2 linked regions of the Roseibium sp. Sym1 genome follow. The protein of the gene in region 1 interacts with the protein of each later gene in a pairwise test. Links are inferred from orthologs where the notes say so. Each region holds a gene or a part of one and is shown on either strand. Other genes may lie near its edges.

Evidence for each region.
Region 2: the proteins of secD (region 1) and pheT interact in binary tests that used the Escherichia coli proteins (3 or more experiments, as listed by UniProt). The link is inferred for Roseibium sp. Sym1 from one-to-one orthologs.

What each region holds. Positions count from the first base shown.
Region 1 is NZ_CP114786.1:5,164,412-5,174,565, forward strand. Bases 5,877-8,781 are described here. They hold secD (protein translocase subunit SecD), read right to left. Parts: upstream 8,182-8,781; coding sequence 6,571-8,181; downstream 5,877-6,570. Other genes in these bases: secF (protein translocase subunit SecF), read right to left, coding at 5,877-6,554; yajC (preprotein translocase subunit YajC), read right to left, coding at 8,254-8,589. Outside these bases: excinuclease ABC subunit UvrA, read left to right, coding at 1-1,229; O6760_RS24025 (DUF1127 domain-containing protein), read left to right, coding at 1,473-1,622; O6760_RS24030 (DUF6429 family protein), read left to right, coding at 1,843-2,067; O6760_RS24035 (DUF1127 domain-containing protein), read left to right, coding at 2,439-2,588; methylenetetrahydrofolate--tRNA-(uracil(54)-C(5))-methyltransferase (FADH(2)-oxidizing) TrmFO, read left to right, coding at 2,877-4,292; O6760_RS24045 (phytoene/squalene synthase family protein), read right to left, coding at 4,335-5,186; O6760_RS24050 (Mth938-like domain-containing protein), read right to left, coding at 5,214-5,591; more of secF, read right to left, coding at 5,604-5,876; O6760_RS24070 (ATP-binding protein), read left to right, coding at 8,833-9,705; O6760_RS24075 (M23 family metallopeptidase), read right to left, coding at 9,760-10,154. UniProt on the Escherichia coli protein: Part of the Sec protein translocase complex. Interacts with the SecYEG preprotein conducting channel. SecDF uses the proton motive force (PMF) to complete protein translocation after the ATP-dependent function of SecA.
Region 2 is NZ_CP114786.1:561,586-571,926, forward strand. The notes cover bases 656-3,747. They hold pheT (phenylalanine--tRNA ligase subunit beta), read left to right. Parts: upstream 656-1,038; coding sequence 1,039-3,456; downstream 3,457-3,747. Other genes in these bases: O6760_RS02590 (phenylalanyl-tRNA synthetase subunit alpha), read left to right, coding at 656-976; O6760_RS02600 (hypothetical protein), read right to left, coding at 3,558-3,747. Also shown: pheS (phenylalanine--tRNA ligase subunit alpha), read left to right, coding at 1-298; more of O6760_RS02590, read left to right, coding at 323-655; more of O6760_RS02600, read right to left, coding at 3,748-3,830; O6760_RS02605 (hypothetical protein), read right to left, coding at 4,103-4,438; O6760_RS02610 (hypothetical protein), read right to left, coding at 4,475-4,789; O6760_RS02615 (nucleotidyltransferase family protein), read left to right, coding at 4,974-5,621; O6760_RS02620 (hypothetical protein), read right to left, coding at 5,961-6,980; pabB (aminodeoxychorismate synthase component I), read right to left, coding at 7,414-9,252; O6760_RS02630 (methyl-accepting chemotaxis protein), read right to left, coding at 9,478-10,341.

The sequences.
Region 1 (10,154 bases):
TGGTCGAACATGACGAGGATGCCGTCCTGACCGCCGACTACGTGGTGGATGTCGGTCCGGGCGCGGGTGTGCACGGCGGCGAAGTCATCGCCAAAGGCACGCCGTCGGAGATCATGGCCACGCCCGCATCGCTGACCGGGCAATACCTGTCGGGTGCCATGATGATTTCGCGCGCGGACGGCCGCCGCAAGATCAACAAGAAACGCCGGATTTCGGTCAAGGGCGCACGCGGCAACAACCTGAAGGACATTGACGTCGACGTGCCGCTGAGCACGTTCACCTGCGTGACAGGGGTGTCCGGTGGCGGCAAGTCCACCTTCCTGATCGACACGCTCTACAAGGCGGCGGCGCGCAGACTCAACGGTGCGCGCGACAATCCGGCACCGCACGACCGGATCGAGGGACTGGAAGTTCTCGACAAGGTGATTGACATCGACCAGTCGCCGATCGGGCGCACGCCGCGCTCCAACCCGGCCACCTATACCGGCGCCTTCACGCCGATCCGTGAATGGTTCGCAGGCATGCCGGAGGCCAAGGCGCGTGGGTATCAGCCGGGCCGGTTCTCGTTCAACGTCAAGGGCGGACGCTGCGAAGCCTGTCAGGGCGACGGTGTCATCAAGATCGAGATGCACTTCCTGCCCGACGTCTATGTCACCTGCGACGTCTGCAAGGGCAAGCGCTACAATCGTGAAACCCTGGAAGTCGAATTCAAGGGCAAGTCGATTGCCGATGTTCTCGACATGACGGTGGAAGAAGCCGCTGACTTCTTCTCCGCGGTACCGGCGGTGCGCGACAAGATGGAAACGCTGGCGCGCGTCGGGCTCGGCTATATCAAGGTCGGGCAGCAGGCCACGACCTTGTCCGGTGGCGAGGCGCAGCGGGTCAAGCTCGCCAAGGAACTGTCCAAGCGCTCGACGGGACGCACGCTCTATATCCTGGATGAACCAACCACCGGTCTGCATTTCCATGACGTGGCCAAGTTGCTCGACGTGCTGCATGAACTCGTCGACCAGGGCAACACGGTGCTGGTGATCGAGCACAATCTTGAAGTCATCAAGACGGCGGACTGGATTGTCGATCTCGGCCCGGAAGGCGGCGACGGCGGCGGAACAGTCGTCGCGGCCGGGCGTCCGGAGGATGTTGCCGAGGTGGCGGAAAGCTACACCGGCCAATTTCTGCAGGAACTTCTGCAGCGGCGTCCTCAGCGCACACCGGACGCGGCGGAATAGCACAAAGCAGCAGGCGCTTTCCCCAACGGCAGCATTCTATGTGCAGTGCACACTGAATGCTGCTGTTTGTTTTTACGGGTGTTTTTCGAATCACCTCGACCAGTCTGGATTTTCTTTGCTGCATTGCACCACGTGCATGACAGGCATGCAGAGATGGCACTTCTTTTAATTCGAGCGGTGAAATATATAGGTATCAACAACGGCGCGGAACGCTGAGGCGTTTCGGTTAATAAGGAAAACAAAATGTTTGACACAGTGCGCCAACGCTACAGCAACTGGGTAAGCTACCGCCGCGCGGTCGACGAACTGTCCCGCCTGTCCTCGCGTGAGCTTGCCGACCTCGGCATCAGCCGGAGCGATATCAAGTTTATCGCTCGCCGTCAGATCGGCTAACACATTTAGAGATCGCGTCCCTAGGCATCCTCCTCCCAGCCGACGGGCGTGTGACACGCAGGGCATCCTCCTCCCAGCCCTGTCACGTCGAAACGACGCCCGCCAGTACCTCCTCCCACTGGCGGGCGTTCGTTTGTCTGGCGCTTGATTTTCATTTGAACAGCACTTTCAGTCATGTCTCTAATCTACAGATGTATTCATCTGCTGATGGAGACCTTCAATGTCCATTGATTCCAACAAGATCGACGACGCCGTTCTGGCTCTTCTGACCCTGACGCTGCATGACGGACAAAGAGCCTGGAAAGGCCATGACTGGGACGTGCTGGGACGTTTGCATGAAAAAGGCTATATCAGCGACCCGGTTGGCAAGACCAAATCCGTGTGGTTGACGGAGGATGGGCTCAAGCGGTCCAAAGAACTTTTCGAACAGCTCTTTTCCACATAGGCCCCTGGAGCAACAACTTTGCCCGGCCTTGTCGCCGGGCTGAGGACACCCGGTGCAGCCTCGCCAACTCAAACCCGCCCGGTCTTTCGAAAGACCGGCCCTGGCCAGCTGTTCGAAAACGGGCTTTCTGGAGAACATTTTATCTCGCACATGCGAGATGAATATTTCGCCTGTTATGCGTTTGATGCGGGCAATTGTGGCATTTCAAGCCCTTTAACCGGTTATTAATCTGCAAAAAATGCATACCTGCTTCGCGATTTGCCCTCTACCTCGCACTGCACAAAGTCCCTATCTTCCAATCATCAACGATGAACGGGCCAGACGCCGATCCGCGGTGCCATGGCCAAGAGATAAAGCGAAAGGCCTAAACCATGATCGATAACGTTGTTCGCAAATTCAACAACTGGAAACGCTTCCGTCAGACCTATGACGAGCTGTCCAACCTGTCCAACCGCGAACTGAACGACCTGGGCATTGCCCGTGCCGACATCGCCCGTTACGCGCGCATGTCCGCAAAGTAAGTCAGTTTCGCGATCCCGCGGCATCCTCCTCCCAGCCAACGGATCGCACCATCTGCACCTTCGGGCGCAGACTTCAAAAAGCGCCTGCCGGATCCTCCTCCCACCGGCAGGCGTTTTTTTGTGTTCGGGGTGATCTCCCGGAAGTCCGCGTGCCCCACCAGTGGCCAGACGTCGGTTGCCCGTTGCGGAAATGGACCGGACTCTGTATCAGGTCACTCAATACAGAGGATCGGCAATCGCGTGCCAGGTGGCATCCATTGACTTGCCGGCTTGTCCCAGGGACGAATAATGACCCCCATCCATATCATCGGCGGCGGCCTTGCCGGATCGGAAGCGGCATGGCAGATCGCGCAAGCGGGCCTGGACGTTGTGCTCCATGAAATGCGGCCGGTGCGCAAAACCGATGCGCACCAGACCGACGGACTCGCGGAGCTGGTCTGTTCCAATTCTTTCCGCTCCGACGATTCGGAGCAGAATGCCGTCGGCCTGATTCATCACGAATTGCGCCAGCTCGGTTCGCTGATCATGACCTGTGCCGACGCGCACCAGGTGCCGGCCGGCAGTGCGCTTGCTGTTGACCGGGACGGATTTTCCAATGCCGTGACACATGCGCTGGAAAGCCATCCGCGTATTTCGATCGAGCGCCAGGAAATAGCCGGTCTTCCCCCGGAAGACTGGGACAAGGTCATCATCGCCACCGGGCCGCTGACGTCGCCTGCCCTGTCCGAGGCAGTCCTGGAAAAAAGCGGTGAGGACGCGCTCGCCTTCTTCGACGCCATCGCCCCGATCGTGCATTTCGACAGCGTTGACCTGTCAAAGGCCTGGTTCCAGTCGCGCTATGACAAGGTCGGACCGGGGGGAACGGGCAAGGATTACCTCAACTGCCCGATGGACCGGGACCAGTACGAGGCCTTTATCGATGCCTTGCTGGCCGGGGAAACGGCCGACTTCAAGGAATGGGAGGGCACACCCTATTTCGACGGTTGCCTGCCCATCGAGGTCATGGCGTCCCGCGGCCGGGAAACCCTGCGCCATGGGCCGATGAAACCGATGGGGCTGACCAACGCCCACAATCCGGACGTCAAGGCCTATGCCGTCGTGCAGCTGCGCCAGGACAACGCGCTCGGCACGCTCTACAACATGGTCGGGTTCCAGACGAAGCTGAAATACGGCGCGCAAGCGGATATCTTCCGCATGATCCCGGGTCTCGAAGACGCACAGTTCGCGCGGCTCGGCGGTCTGCACCGCAACACCTTTCTGAATTCGCCGAAAGTGCTGGATCACGGCCTTCGTCTGAAGGCCGACCCGCGTCTTCGTTTCGCCGGCCAGATCACCGGTTGCGAGGGCTATGTGGAATCGGCCAGCGTCGGCTGTCTCGCCGGCCTGTTCGAGGTGATGGAAGCGCGCGGCCAGGACATCGTGCCGCCACCCGAAACCTCCGCCATGGGCGCCCTGCTCGGCCACATCACCGGCGGGCATATTACGCGCGAGGACGGGGCCGGAAAGCCGGGGTCGTTTCAGCCGATGAATGTCAATTTTGGTCTTTTTCCGCCGATCGAGGCGCCGACCAGGGACGCTGACGGCAATCGGTTGAAGGGCAAGGACAAGGCGCGCGCCAAGAAACTCGCCATGACCAGACGCGCCAAGGAAGACTTTTCCGTGTGGCGGGCATCTGTGGGCCTGCGGAACCAGGCTGCCGAATAACGCCGCCTGCAGTTCACCTGAAAATGAAAAACGCCGGGACGGTCAGATCCGTTTCATGACAGACCCGGACGCCCGCCAGAGCAGCCACTGGCGGCGCAACTGCGACACTTCCGCGACCTGTTTCAGCGGGTCGAATTCAGGCGCTTCGAGCTTTTTCAAAAACGGCTCGACAAGGACCAGCGGCAGGAAAGCCGGTTCGCAATCTTCTGGAACCTCCGCAGCGACCTGACGTACGCGCCCAAGGTGATGGCGAACATGGCCACGCAACTCGGCCAACACGGCGTTGAGTTCCGGGGTGGTTTCCCCACGGAAGACGGTTTCCTGATCGAGATTGTGCCTGGAACAGATATCCTGTGGCAGGTACATCTGCCGGCGGGAAGCGTGCCATGGCAACGCACGCATCAATCCCGTCAGAGCATAGGCGACACCTGCATGCCCCGCCGCTGTCGCGGTTCCCGGGTCTTCCCCGCCGTTCAGGACCAGGCAGGCGAGCTGGATCAGTCCCGAGACGGTTTCTCCGGCATAGCCCTCCAGATCGTTCAGGCTGGGCATCTGGTCGTTGTAGAGATCGAACACCCGCGCTTCGGTCATGGCGACCAGGCCCTGCTTGGGAAGGTTATAGGTGTCGATGGTCCGAAGCAGCGCGTTGGCAACCGGGTTCGAGGCAACCGCTCCGTGCTCGGTTCCCGCCAGAAGATCACGCCACCACTGCAGCCGGACCTCGCCCGGCAGCGGCTCTGAAACCAGTTCGCGGATCCGGGCGATCTCGGTGTTGAACGCATAAAGCGCCATCAATCCGGGGCGGTGCGCTTCGGGTGCCAGGAGCGCGCTCAGATAACGATCCTTGTCATACTGGCGCACAACGTCGGCCGCGAGGTCGAAATCAGTGGTCATAACCGCACATATGGCATTCCGGAGACCTCAGTCCACTGCCAGGAGAGCGGTGGCAACCGCGCGGTCTTCTGAAAGGAGCACGTTGTAGGTGCGCACCGCTGCGCCTGTCGACATCGGATCCGCCAGGATCCCCGCCTCGCGGAACCGTTCCTTCAAAAACGCCGGTAGCGGACACAGTTCCCGGCCGGTTCCCACCAGCAGCACTTCGATATCCGCCTGTTCCTCAAAGACCTTCTGAAAGGCGTCTTCGGAAAAGTCGGCCGGTTCGGTAACCGCCCAGCCGTAAATCCCGCTCGGGATGCAAAGCAGGGAGCCTCGATGGGACATGTCCGCGAACCGGAAGCCGCCGTTGCCATAGGCATCCAGCGGCGCCCGGCCGGGAAAATGCGCGTCTCGAATTTCCATTCGCAGCGGTTCCTAGACAGACGCCTTGGCTTCTGTCCCCTCCTTGCCGTCGTCGTCCTTCTTGTCGAGTGCGTCGGGCCTGAGGTTGAAAAGGATCAGGAACGGTGCCGCCAGGAAGATCGACGAGTAGGTGCCGATCACGATGCCGAAGATCATGGCAAGCGTGAAGGACTGGATCACTTCGCCGCCGAAAATGTAGAGCGCAAACAGCGCCAGCAGCGTGGTGACGGAAGTCATGGTCGTGCGCGAGAGCGTCTCGTTGATCGACTGGTCAAGAATGTCCTGCAAGGGGCGCTTCTTGTATTTTCGCAGGTTCTCTCGAATACGGTCATACACCACGACGGTATCGTTGAGCGAATAACCGATGATCGTCAGCACGGCCGCAATACTGGACAGCGAGAAGTCGAGTTGCAACAGGACGAACAATCCGACCGTGATGACGACGTCATTGGCGGTGGTCAGGATCGCTCCGAGCGCGAACTGCCATTCGAACCGGAACCAGATGTAGAACAGGATCGCCAGCAGAGACGCGATCACGGCAATTGCCCCGGCCTGGGCCAGTTCGCCGGAAACACGCGGGCCAACCACTTCCACACGGCGGAAGTCGACATTCTGGCCTTCGAAGATGGTACGCACCCGGCTGACAACCGATTGCTGGGCCAACTCGCCGCCCGGCTGTTCCTCGACACGGATCAGGATGTCATCCGAGGCACCGAATTCCTGGACCTGAACGTCACCCAGATTGAGCTCGGAAAGCTGAGCGCGGATGGAGCCGACATCGGCGGGGCCGTCGGTCTTGATTTCAATGATCGTGCCGCCCTTGAAATCGATGCCGTAATTCAGGCCGACCATGAAGAAGCCGGCGAGCGATGCAACCACCAACAGGATGGACAGCGGAAAACTGACTTTCCGCAGCCACATGAATTTGATTTTGGTGTTGTCCGGAACGAGTCTCAGCAACATTTGATTGTCTCCCGGATCAGATCGGCAATTTGGACGGACGGCGCTGGCGGATCCAAAGAGCCACAAGCAGCCGGCTGAACGTGAAGGCCGAGAACACGGTGGTAAAGATACCGATTGCCAGCGTCACTGCGAAGCCGCGCACCGGACCGGAACCGAGCTGGAACAGGATCACAGCCGCGATCAGCGTCGTGATGTTGGCATCGAGGATCGTCCCGAGCGCCCGGCTGTAACCGGCGTCGATGGCCGAGATCACCGATCTTCCTGCCCTGGCTTCCTCGCGTATGCGCTCGAAGATCAGGACGTTGGCATCCACCGCCATACCGATGGTCAGCACGATGCCCGCGATGCCCGGCAACGTGAGCGTCGCCTGCAGGAAGGTCAGCGCCCCGAAGATCAGGAAGATGTTCGCCAGAAGCGCCAGGTCGGCAATGATACCGAACCTGCCATAGGCCAGGATCATGAACACGATCACGGCAATGCCGCCGATGATCGAGGCCAGTTTGCCGGCTTCGATGGAATCGGCGCCAAGACCCGGACCGATGGAACGTTCCTCGATGACCGTCAATTTGGCGGGAAGCGCACCGGCGCGCAGCAGAACCGCCAGATTGTTGGCGCTGTCGACGGTGAAGTTGCCCGAGATCTGTCCCGAACCGCCGGTAATGGGCTCGCGAATGACCGGTGCCGAAATGACTTCCTCGTCGAGGACAATCGCGAACGGCCTGTTGACGTTCTGCTGCGTGATCAGCGCAAACTTGCGCGCACCGGACTGGTTGAAGCGGAAATTCACAACGGGTTCGTTTGACCGCTGATCAAAGGCCACCTGTGCATCGACGAGATCCTCTCCCGACAGAAGCGGAGCTTCTTCCAGCAAATACGGGAAAGGCGGATCGTCGACCGACATCATGACTACTGTTCCGACCGGCGGTCGGGTCTGCATGGCCTGTTCACCGGTCATCGACGTGTCGACCATGTGGAATGTCAGCACGGCGGTCGTCCCGATGACATCCTTGAGAAGTTCCGGATCATCCTCACCCGGTGCTTCCACCAGGATCCTGTCCGCTCCCTGCCGCTGGATGCTCGGTTCGGTCGTGCCAAGTTCGTCGACGCGGCGGCGGATGACCTCGATGGACTGCTGGACAATGTTGGTCATCCGGTCCTCGAGGCCCTGCTCCGAATAGGTGAAGCGAACCAGTCCGTTTTCGTTGACGCTGATGTCAAATTCGTTGACGGGCTGCCCACCGAACAGGTTGGTGACCAGCGGATTGACCAGCGGCTGCAACCGTTCCTCTGCTTCCTGGAGGCGGGTCAGGTCGCGGATACGCACCTGGGCCGCTTCGCCCTGCACGCCAAGGCCTGTGTAACCGATCCGGGGATCTTCCCGCAGAGCCGTGCGGATCTCTCCTTCCAGTTGCTTCATGCGCTTCTGGATGTAGTCCTTCTGATCGATCTCGTAGAGCAGATAGGCACCGCCCCGAAGGTCAAGGCCGAGAACCATCTGGCTTTTGGGAAGGAAATCCGGCCAGCTTTCAAGCTGTTTGGCGGAGAAGAAATTCGGCAGAGTCGTTATGATGCCTGCGGCAACCACAAGCAGGATCAGCACGATCTTCCAGCGGGCGAAATAGAGCATGGTCAAGCCTTAAAAGCGGCCAGGCCGATCTGGAACCGGCCCGGCATAATCATCAAAGCGGCGCGTTGGAAATCAGCCGTTGTCCTTGGCCGGTTCGGTCTTGGAGCGCACTTCCGATACCATGGAGCGGACCACGCGTACCTTCACACCCTCACCGAGTTCCACCTGGATCTCGCCGTCATCGACGACCTTGGCGACCTTGCCGATGAGACCGCCGGTGGTCACGATGGTGTCGCCGCGGCGCAGGTTGGCCACAAGTTCCTGGTGCTGTTTCATCCGCTGGCGCTGCGGCCGGATGATCAGGAAATACATGATGGCGAAAATTGCCACGAACGGCAGAATCTGGATCAGGAAACCGGAGGTCCCTGCCGGACCGGCTGCCTGTGCATAGGCTGGGGTGATGAACATTTACTACTCCTAAGGGGGCGCCTTCGTCATCCGGTCCTCCATTTTCTGGCAACCGGGAAAAACGCTCTCGTTCTGGTCGCGCGGACTATAACGGCGGCGCGTCTCATTTCAAGCTTTGCAAGCAGTTTCCAGCGTACCGGTATGGGAATAACTGGCGTTTTCGCGATTCCTTGACCGTGTTACTCCTGCCTCCACTTAACTCAGGGCCTGACATGGGCCTTTTTGACAGGGCTTGCAAGAAGAATGAGCGCGCAAAACGACATCGCCACCTTGAATGCCAAACTCGATTCCCTGATCGAGCTGATCGGCCGGGCCGTGCCCGCCGCCGCCAAGGCTCCGGACTGGCGGGCCGCCGAGGCGTTCGTCTGGGTGCCCGAGCCGGGCGAACTCCAGGCAGTCGAGAAGGTGAACCGCGTCGATATCACGCTGCTTTGCGCGGTCGGCCATGTCCGCGATCTCCTGCTCGACAACACAAGACGCTTCGCAAAGGGGCTGCCTGCCAACAATGCGCTCTTGTGGGGCGCGCGCGGCATGGGAAAATCGTCGCTGGTCAAGGCGGCCCATGCCGCCGTCAACCTGGAAGCCGGTACGAGTGACGTGAAGCTGATCGAAATTCACCGCGAAGATATCGAGTCCCTGCCAAAACTGATGGCAGCCATCCGGTCCGCTCCCTTCCGGTTCATCGTCTTTTGCGACGACCTCAGCTTCGACAATGACGACACGTCCTACAAATCGTTGAAAGCGGTCCTGGAAGGTGGGATTGAAGGACGGCCGGAGAATGTCATCTTCTATGCGACCTCCAACCGGCGCCACCTTTTGCCCCGGGACATGATCGAGAACGAACGCTCGACCGCGATCAATCCGGCGGAAGCTGTGGAGGAAAAGGTCTCCCTTTCAGACCGGTTCGGCCTCTGGCTCGGCTTTCACAAATGCAGCCAGGACGACTATCTCGACATGGTGCGTGGCTACACTGCCCATTTCGGGCTCGCTATCCCGGAAGAAGACTTGCGCGCGCAGGCTCTGGAATGGGCAACCACCCGCGGCAGCCGCTCGGGCCGCGTGGCCTATCAGTTCATCCAGGACCTTGCGGGGCGTCTCGGCAAGCAACTTCCCTGAACAAGAAAACCCGGCACGAGGCCGGGTTTTCTTTCATACACTTAATAGGCTGGATCAGCGCTGCGGCAGGTGTTTCAGCGGATCGACCGGCTTGTTGCCCTTGCGCAGCTCGAAATGAACCTGGGGCTGGTTGACGGAGCCGGTCGCACCCGCGAGTGCAACGACGTCGCCCCTCCGGATCGTGTCCCCGCGCTTGACCTTCAACTCGCTGTTATGCGCATAGGCGGACACCCAGCCGTCGCTGTGGCGCACGAGAATGAGGTTGCCGTAGCCTTTCAGCTCGTTTCCGGAATAGATGACCGTGCCATCATCCGCGGCATGAACCGCCGTTCCTTCCGGCACCGCCAGGTTGACACCTTCGTTTCGGCCGCCGCCAGGCTTGGCGCCGAAGTCGGAAATGATGCGGCCGCGGACCGGCCAGCGGAACTGTTCGGTGCTGACGTCGTCTT
Region 2 (10,341 bases), 4.6 Mb from region 1 along the record:
CATGGAGGTCGACATCCAGTGCGACCGCTCCGGCGGCGAGGTCAAGATCGGCCAGGGCGAGGACTGGCTTGAAATCCTCGGCTGCGGCATGGTGCATCCGAACGTGATCCGCAACTGCGGCCTTGATCCGGATGTCTACCAGGGCTTTGCCTGGGGCATGGGCATCGACCGTATTGCCATGCTGAAATACGGCATGCCGGATCTCCGGGCCTTCTTCGACGCGGATGTGCGCTGGATCCAGCATTACGGCTTCCGCCCTCTCGACCTGCCGACGCTGTTCGGCGGGTTGTCCAGCTAACCTTCGGAACGGGGGCGAACACTCATGTCTTTGCTGATCCGCATTTCAGTTGTCTTCCTGCTGCTTGTCGCAGCCGCGCTGCCGGCGGCCGCCCAGACCGCAGACAAGGACACACGCGTGGCTTCACCGACCTCCTTCCTGGAGGCCTGCGCGGAAAAAATCGAAAGCCGCGGCCGCTTGCGCTTCTGCGACACCTATTTTCGCGAGAAGCTCGGCACCGAGGCCGATGCCCTGCTGTACCTTCGTGACCGGATCACCCGCCTGCGCGCCGGTCACGAGGCGAGTTCCGCGGAGAAATACCAGAGTTTCCTGCAGGCCATCTATATCGTGGCCTTCCTGACCATCGCGTCGATCGTGCTGATCGCCAGCGACCGGCGCATCGGCGGCACCGCCAAGTGGGCCGGCCTGACCAGCACGGCCGCGCTCCTTGTGATGGTGGTGATCGTCGCCACGGGCTGGCTCGGCAAGTACCGGGCGGAATATGCGGCTCAGGTCGAGCTTGGCATCCTGCGCGACAAGATCGAGACGGAAGCCGCCCAGGCGATCGCAACCAAGCAGCAGATCACGCCGGACATGGTGCGCAGCTGGACCAACGACTTCTCCGATATCGGCCGGCGCTTCGCCCAGAATTACGGCGCCGCCACGGTCCTGCCCGAAGTCGACCGGCTCGGCAACTGAGCCCGCCATTCGCCCGTTTCGCGGCCCATCGCGCGCCGCCAGAAATTTGAAGAGATTGACACATGAAATTCACACTTTCCTGGCTCAAGGAGCATCTTGAGACCGACGCCAGCCTGGACGAGATCGTCGAACGTCTCACCATGATCGGGCTGGAAGTCGAGGAAGTCACCAACAAGGCCGACCGGCTGAAGAGCTTCCGGATCGCCAGGGTCCTGGAGGCCGAGCAGCACCCGAACGCGGACCGGCTGCGCGTGCTGAAAGTCGACACCGGCGAGGGCGATCCGATCCAGATCGTCTGCGGCGCGCCCAACGCCCGCGCCGGCCTTGTCGGCGTGCTCGGCAAGCCCGGCGACTATATCCCGGGTCTCGATGTGACGCTGTCCGTGGGCAAGATCCGCGACGTGGAAAGCTTCGGCATGATGTGCTCGGAGCGCGAGCTGGAACTGTCCGACGAGCATGACGGCATCATCGATCTGCCCGGGGATGCTCCGGTCGGCATGACCTATGCCGCCTGGGCCGGACTGGACGAGCCCGTGATCGAGATCGGCCTGACCCCGAACCGCCCGGATTGCACCGGTGTCTACGGCATTGCCCGGGACCTTGCCGCCGCAGGCCTCGGCAAGTTGAAGGAGCGCAGCCACGAACAGGTTCGCGGCAGCTATCCCTGCCCCGTCGGTGTGACGCTCGACTTCGGCGACACCAAGCCGATGTGCAAGGCCTTCGGCCTGCGTCTGGTCAAGGGCGTGAAGAACGGCCCGTCGCCAAAATGGCTGCAGGACCGCCTGACCGCCATCGGTCTCAGGCCGATCAACATCCTGGTGGACATCACCAACTACATGACGTTCGACCAGGGCCGGCCGCTTCACGTCTTCGACGCGGACAAGGTCCACGGCAATCTGGTGGTCCGCCGCGGCAAGACGGGCGAGAAAATCGACGGCCTCAACGGCAAGTCCTACGACATCGACGACAGCGTCTGCGTGATTTCGGACGACAACGGCGTGGAGAGCCTCGGCGGCATCCTGGGCGGCGAGCCGTCCGGCTGTACCGAGGGCACGGTCAACGTCCTGATCGAGTCCGCGCTCTGGGACGAGGACGACATCGCCGCCACCGGACGCAAGCTCGGCGTCAACACCGATGCCCGCTACCGGTTCGAGCGCGGCGTGGACCCCAATTACATGATGCCGGGGCTGGAACAGGCGACACGCATGGTTCTGGACCTGTGCGGCGGCGAGCCGTCCGAGGCGGTCCAGACCGGCGGCCTTCCCGACAGCAGCAACATCATCACCTTCCCCTATGCGGAAATCAAACGGCTCAGCGGCGTCGATGTGACCCCTGTCGAGGCCAATGTGACGCTGAAATCCCTGGGCTTCTGGATCTCCGGCACCGGTGACACGGTCAAGGTCGCGGCACCGAGCTGGCGTCCGGACATCGAGGGCAAGGCCGATCTGGTGGAAGAGGTCGTGCGCATACTCGGGCTTGACCGCGTGCCGTTCACGCCGTTGCCGCGCACGGGAACAGTGGGCCAGAAGGTGCTGACCACCGGCCAGATCCGCCGCAGCCGGGCGCGAAGGGCATTGGCCGCGCGCGGATTCAACGAGGCCGTGACCTGGTCCTTCATCGCCAAGGACCAGGCCGAACTGTTCGGCGGCGGCGGAGCCGATCTGGCGCTGGCCAACCCGATCTCCAGCGAGATGTCCGACATGCGCCCGAGCCTGCTGCCGGGTCTGCTCGCGGCGGCCCAGCGCAATGCCGACCGCGGCTATGGCGATGTTGCCCTGTTCGAGGTCGGCCAGGTCTTCCGGGACGACACGCCGGAAGGACAGAAGATGGCCGCGGCCGGCGTGCGCCGTGGCACGGCCAAGCTGCAGGGGCCTGGACGCCACTGGTCGGGCGCCTCCGCGAATGTGGACGTTTTCGACGCCAAGGCGGACGCCGAAGCGGCGCTTGCCGCGATCGGTGCGCCGGTCGACAGGCTTCAGGTCACGACCGACGCGCCTTCCACGTTCCATCCGGGCCGTTCCGGCTGCCTCAAGCTTGGGCCGAAGAACACGCTGGCCGTGTTCGGCGAAATTCATCCGCGCACGCTGCAGAAACTCGACATTGAAGGCCCGCTCGCGGCATTCGAGATCTATCTCGACGCCCTGCCGCAGCCGAAGGGCAAGGGGGGACGCTCAAAGGGTGCGCCCAATTCAAGCGACCTGATGCCCGTACGTCGCGATTTCGCTTTCCTGATGGCCAGGGATGTCACCGCGGAAACCCTTCTGAAGGCTGCCCGCGGCGCCGAGAAAAACCTGATCGGCGATGTGACCCTGTTCGACATCTATGAAGGCCAGGGCGTTCCGGAAGGCCAGAAGTCGGTCGCGATCGACGTGCTGCTTCAACCGCGGCAGAAAACGTTGACCGATGAGGAAATCGATGCCGTGGCGCAGAAGATCATCGCCAATGTCGAAAAGGCCACCGGCGGCACCTTGAGGCGCTGAGGCCCTGTGATGCGAACCGGCCGCGCGGAACTCACCGCGCGGCAGACCGGGACGGATCCGTCCAATTTTCCGGAATTTACCGTAGCAGTTCGGAACGCGGCCTAGTTGTTCCGATGCCCTGTTTCCGCGCAAATCAGTACGGAGCACCTCTTGCTGTCGATGGTCGGCACGAATGTCGTGCGCACCGTCTGCCCCGTGAAACACTGCGACCTGTTGGTGACGTAACGGTCGAACTTGTGGGGCCCGGACTTCAGGTTGATCCTGCCGAAGCGGTTGATGAGTTCGTGTGTCTGGGCACAGGTCAGCTTGGTGGTGTCCGGCTGCCGCCGTGTCTGGGCATGCGCGGCAGGGATCAGTGCAAAACACATTAACAAGAAGACAACAGACCTCCCGGCATGACATGCAATTAAAAGTTGCTTCATTGTATCTTTCCCGTTAATTGCAAGTACTGACCGGCCTGCTCAGGCTGACTGATGTATTAATTGGGCATTTTGCCAGAAATAGGCAAACCTTATTTCATAATTGTGAACCGCACTTCATGCACGGAAAGTCTCCCTGATTCCCGTGGAACGAGAATGAAGGTAAACTCTGAATATCCGATAAATTGTCTTTCAGAAAGTAAGCTCTTCCAGTTGCCCTGCGCGAATTAGCGCTCACGTCGGTTCTGGTAGCATCTGTACCCCACGGCACAGTCCGGGTTGTTGCTGGTCGGTGCGAATTTTGCGCGTACCTGCCTGGTCTGCGGCATGCAGTAGCGCGCATCGGCCACGAATCTGTCGAAGGTTGTCGGGCCGGTTGTCATCACAAGGCTGCCGTTCTTCCTGACAAGGTCCTGGGCCTGCTCGCAGGTCATCTTGCGGGTATCGGGACGTGCGGACTGGGCATGAGCCGGCGCTGCCTCCAGACACAACACCGCCAGGCAGACACCTGCCATCCACGGGGAAGCTGGAAGTCCGTCCCGTTTCCTCTGCCTTTGCCGCATCCTTGCGGCTCCCAACCTGCTTGTCCTCAACGCCACCTAGTCGAACCGCCAGCGCTGGAATTCCTGGCAGCGCTGCACGTAGCAGCGATTGGTGTCCCGGGTCGGAATGTAGTCCTTGTAGAGGACCTCCCCGTGCTGACAGAAATTCCGGTTGGCCACGTAACGGTCGAATGTGTACCGGCCCGTGCTGATGACCGCGGCACCGCGCTGGTTGATCAGGGCCTGCACCTGCGCACAGGTCATGGTCGTCGAATTCGGCCGTCCGGACTGGGCTTGGGAAACGCCGGCACCGGCCAGCGTGGTTCCGGTCGCCAGAACGGCAATGGCCAGTTTTGTCAGCAAGGTGTGCATGTGATTGTCCCGAACAGTCCTGTCATTCGATGAGATGGTGCCTGACGGCAGTGTGTCAAGGTTCCGGCCACGGGTCACCGGGCAAGTCGATCAACTTTTCCGGCACGGGGCCGGCACAGCGACAACCGGCTTTCATCGACCCCGGAATCGGTTAGGTTTCCCGACCGGAGCAAAGGACGCCGCGATGACCAGCAAGACCCGTTTTCCGGCCGCATACAACCGGCTCGCAGACCCCTATGCCGCAAGCGAACAGGACCGGCTTGACGCCCTTGCGCAAATCCTTGCGTCGGTACCGCATGTCATGACCATCCTGCACACGTTGCGTGACCTCGCCCTCCCCGATGCCTGGCTGGTCTCGGGCGGGATCTACCAGACTGTCTGGAACATCCTGACGGAGCGCCCGCTCTTCCATGGCATCAAGGATTTCGACATCATCTATTTCGACGGTACAGACCTGTCCTACGACGCGGAGGACGCCGTGATCACCAGGGTCGACACCGCCCTGCCGGACTTCGCCGGTCTGCTGGAAGTCCGCAACCAGGCACGTGTACACCTCTGGTACGAACAGCGTTTTGGACGGCCCTACCGGCCGCTGGACTGTGCGATGGACAGTCTCACCACCTATGCCGCCCGCACCCACGCGGTTGCTGCCCGCCTCGACGACGGCGGCCGCCTCGTCGTTCACGCCCCCTTCGGTCTCGCCAATCTCTTCGCCATGCGCCTGGTGCCGAACTACCTGCAGCCCAACCAGGAGACCTATGCCGAAAAGGGCGCGAGGATGACGGCGCTCTGGCCGGAGCTTGAGCTGGTGGCCTGGGAAGGCGGGACGTAGCACGTTCGCCATTAGAGCCTTTCCCGGTCAGATTGAGGCATTCTGTTTTTCGTCCGGCGAGGCGATCAGCGCGGAGGGGCATGAAGCCCATAGCGGGGCTATGGGCAAGTGGCCCGACAAAGCAGGCGTCCGCCGGACGCAAACCTGCAGGGCCGGGCCGGTTTGGTCCAATGCCGTCGCGCTTCGCCTCGACCGTGCGGCCAGCACGATCTTCGTCAAATCTCTCGGCCTTGAACCAAATCGTCTCCGGCAGAATACCTCAATCCAACCGGGAAAGGCTCTAGCTTTCCCGGGCCTGAGAACGGCGACGGGCCGGGACATTGCAGACTGCGTTCCGCGTCAGTTCATGATCCAGTAGACCACCTTCACGTTCCGGCCGGGCGACATCTTGCTCAACGGATGAAGATCGATGAAGTAGCCGGAGTGTCCCGTCACGTCCGCCCGCGGCAGGTACGACACGGTTGCAACGCAAGGCTCGCCGGCATGCGATGTCGCGTAAACAATCGAGTTCTCGTGCAGCAGCGGGTGATAGATGTGGATGTTGCGCAGTTTGCGGCGGTCTCCCGATCCCTCGTCGTTCTCGTAGGTGAAGTCGACCTTGCCGTGGCGCAGTCTGCCTTCGAAGGCTGCCACATAGCCTTCGTCCGTGGAGTAACCGCCCGTACGTGTGTCGTTTGCGGGCCCGAATTTCGGGATGAGCCCGCCCTGCAGACGGATGTTGCCGCTGTCGCCGTCGATCCAGACGGTCGACTGCGCCGTCTCGTCGGTGGCGATGGTCGCTGTCCTGGGGAACAGCAGCAGGTCGCCGTCGCGCCCGTTGCCGCCGACGGCGATGTTGCCGCGCCCGGCGTCCAGCCAGATCGAGGCCTGGCTATCCTGCCGGATGTCGTCCGCATTCGGCGGAAACAGCAGCACGTCGCCATCCGTGCTATGGCCGCCGGCGCGGATGTTGCCGTTGCCGCTGTCGAGCCAGATCGTTGCCGCCCGATCCTCGCGAATGTCGTCCGCGCGGCCCGGAAACAGCAGCAGGTCGCCGTCGGCCCCGTTGGCGCCGGCACGCAGGTTGCCGTTCTGGCCATCCAGGCTGATCGAGACATGATCGGCCGAATGGCTGCCGGAGGTCACCGTCTTGCTGATGAAGGCCCGGCCGGACGCGCCGTTACCGCCTGCATAAAGACTGCCGGCGCGGCCATCGAGACGGACCCGCTCCTCACCGTCATCGCTGCGAAGGAACAGATAACCATCGAGCCCGTTGCCGCCGGCTGAAATCTGGCCCGTGCGGCCGCTTAGCCGGACCGTCACCCGCCTGTCGTCGTCGCTGACGGTTACCTCAACTCTTTCACTGAATTCCTCGGCCATTTCGCTCTCCCTCTCGCTGCTACCGGACACGCCTCCCCTGCCGCATTCGCCTCAACGCGATCAGGGTGCTCGGGATTTCCCGGCAGGGCATTGACCTGTCGCAAGAGTTGCATTTTCGGTTTTGAAATATCTCTGATTTCACGTGCGGAACGCGCCAGGCATTCAAGCGGTCGCGACGTCATCCCCGGGCATCGAGGGAAGCTGGCCCTTGTTGATTTGCGTCGAGATCCGAGATTGAGGTGAAACAGTTCGATGGCTGTCCCTGCGCAGGCAGGCTCCGAGTAAACCAATGACTTCGTTATAAAATATTTGCCGGGGATACGGGATCCCGGATCTCCGCTCCGCTGTGTCCGGGATGGCGCAGCAGAAGAATGCCGGCCGTCTTCGAACAACTGACCGAGGTTGGTTCCGCACCCTCTCGCCCGATGCAGGCCTATCCCGCCTGCCGTATGCGCGCTACCGACGTCCGCTGCGCGGCGCTGCGGCTCATGATCCGTGCCCGAACCAGCCCCCTGACCGAATTGCCGACCAGGATCTCGTCCGCGGTGTCGAGGTCGTCGCGGGTCAGGTCGGCCTCGACAGCCAGGCCCCGCTCCAGCAGTCCCGCCCTCAGGGTTCCCGGCAACAGGCCGTGGCGCAGGGCCGGTGTCATCAGGCGGCCGTCTTTCTTCAGGAACAGCGTCATGTAGCTGCCTTCGGTCAGGAAACCGGCCTCGTTCTGAAACAGGACCTCCTGGCAGCCGGTCCCGGCCTGATACCGCGCACGCGTATCGTCGTAAAAGGCCCGGTTGGTGGTCTTGTGATAAAGGAACCGGTTGCCCGAATGGGTGGTCTCGGCAGCGAGTGCCAGATTGAAGACTGTGGCGCCGTCCACCGGCGCCAGATCCGTCGCCGTCACGCTCACCGCCCCTTCCGCGTTCAACAGCAGGCGAACGCGCCGCGAACCCGAGAAGGTCTCCGCTGCCTCCAGGAGCGCCGCCCGGATATGCTCTTCATCGAAGCGAAAACCGAAATAATCCGCTGAGATCCGCAGGCGTCCGAGATGGCGCTCGAGCAGCAGGTAACCCTCCGCCGGGTCATGGGCCATGGTTTCGATCAGCTCGAATTCGGGCACGGCCTCGGACAGGAACCTGAGCTTCAGGGCGCACTCGTCATATTCGGGCGCGGCACCGCTGTCGAAGACGACCCCGGACCCGGCCCCGGCCTCGCCGGTTCCGTCCGCCCGCAGCACCAGCGTGCGGATGGCGACGTTCAGGCGAAAATCGCCACCGGGCGCCAGGTGGCCGATCGATCCCGTGTAGACGCCGCGCGGACCCGTCTCCAGATCGTGGGCAATCTGCATCGCGCTCAGCTTCGGCGCGCCCGTGATCGAGCCGCAGGGGAACAGGTTCTCGATGATCTCGGCAAAGCCCACCGGCGCGGGCACGTCAGCTTCGACCGTCGAGGTCATCTGGTGCAGGCTCCGGTAACGTTCGACCTCACACAATCCGGTGACCTTGACCGAACCGGTTTGCGCGATGCGCGACAGGTCGTTGCGCATCAGGTCGACGATCATGATGTTTTCGGAGCGCTGCTTCGGGTCGGTTGCCAGTTCGCGGGCAATGCGCGTGTCTTCGGACGGATAGCGTCCGCGCGGCGCGGTGCCCTTCATCGGGCGGGTGCTCACACGTGTGCCCCGCCGTTCCAGAAACAGCTCGGGCGACAGGGACAAGACCGTCCGGTCGTTCAGGCGCAGGAAGGCGGCGAATTCGACCGGCTGCCGGCGCAGCAGGTCGAGGAACAGGCGCTCGGCGGAGCCTTCATGGGCAAAGCGGGCGCGCAGGGTCAGGTTGACCTGGTAGATGTCGCCCCTGGCCAGATGATCCCGAACTTCGGAAAAGGCCGTGTCATAGGCGGTCCGGTCCATGTCGAACCCGGGTGCCCCGGTGCGGGCCTCGCCTTCGCCGGCGGCGCTTGCAAGCAGGCTTCGGGCCTCTTGCAGGGAGATCCGTAGGGGCTCCCGATAGAGACCGAACCACATGAGCGGCTCGCCTGTTTCCACATAAAGCCGGCGCAGCTTGTCTTCAAACGCGTAACCGAGTTCATAGGCAAGATACCCGGCGGCATGCAGCCCGGCAGCCTGGGCGGTTTCCAGGCGGGCCAGGCAGGCCTTCACCTCTTCCAGGCGGGTGCAGGTAACGATCTCGGACGGCGCCTGGAACAGCAGGGCAGACTGCTGTTTCAGAAGGTCCAGGAGCAGGATCGATCCGGGCTGTAAGGCGCGCTCAGGCATCGGGTTCAGCAGTTTTCAGGTCCAGGTGGCCCGCATGGTAGCGCGGGCGGCCCCGGATGCGTGGTTCACAAGGAGCGGCTCATGGCATCCATGCGACATCAGGTCAAGCCCGGCGGGGCGCCAGGAGACGGGAAACGGGAGACGGGAGACGGGAGACGGGAGACGGCACGCAAAAAAAGACCGGCCGTTGCGGGCCGGTCTTCGCAATTCAAAAAGGCGGCCCTGTCAGGCAGCCACATCCTTCAGGAAGTTGTCGATGGCCCGGCGCATGTCCTGCGCCTCGCTTTCGAGCAGCTCCGTGGCCCCGGTCATGTCGCTGACGGAGCGGTTGGTGCGTTCAATCGATTCCCGCACACCGCCGACATTTTCCGCGACCCGGCCGGTACCGTTCGCCGCTTCGGCGACATTGCGGGAAATTTCCTGGGTCGCCGCGCCCTGCTGCCCCACGGCCGCGGCAATCGCCGCCGTGTAGCTGTTGACCTCGTCCATGATTCCCGCAATCGCACCGATCGATTCCACGGCCCCCTTGGTCTCCGCCTGGATCGCGGAAATCTGCGCGCCGATTTCTTCAGTTGCCTTGGAGGTCTGCGTTGCCAGTTCCTTGACTTCCGCCGCAACCACGGCAAAACCCCTGCCGGCTTCCCCGGCCCGGGCCGCCTCGATGGTGGCGTTGAGGGCAAGCAGGTTGGTCTGTTCGGCGATGGCCTGGATCAGGGTGACAACCTCACCGATCCGGTTGGCGGCTTCCGCGAGCCCGGCCACCTTCTGGTTGCTGGTCTGGGCGTTGGCCGTTGCCTGATCGACGATGCCGGTGGTCTGTTCCACCTGGCGCGAGATCTCGGCGATGGAGGACGACAGTTCCTCGGCAGCCGAAGCCACCATCTGGACGTTGGAGGAGGCCGTCTCGGAGGCTTCCGAAACGGACGCGGCCTGGCCGGTGGTCCCCTCGGCAACGGAGCCAAGTTCCTCGGCGGCGCCGCGCATCTCGCGGACCTTTTGACCGACGCTGTCCAGCTTGGACGAAATCTCGTTCTGGAAAGCGACGATCCGGTCGTTGACGGCCTGCTGCCTGGCGAGCTTGTCCTCGTC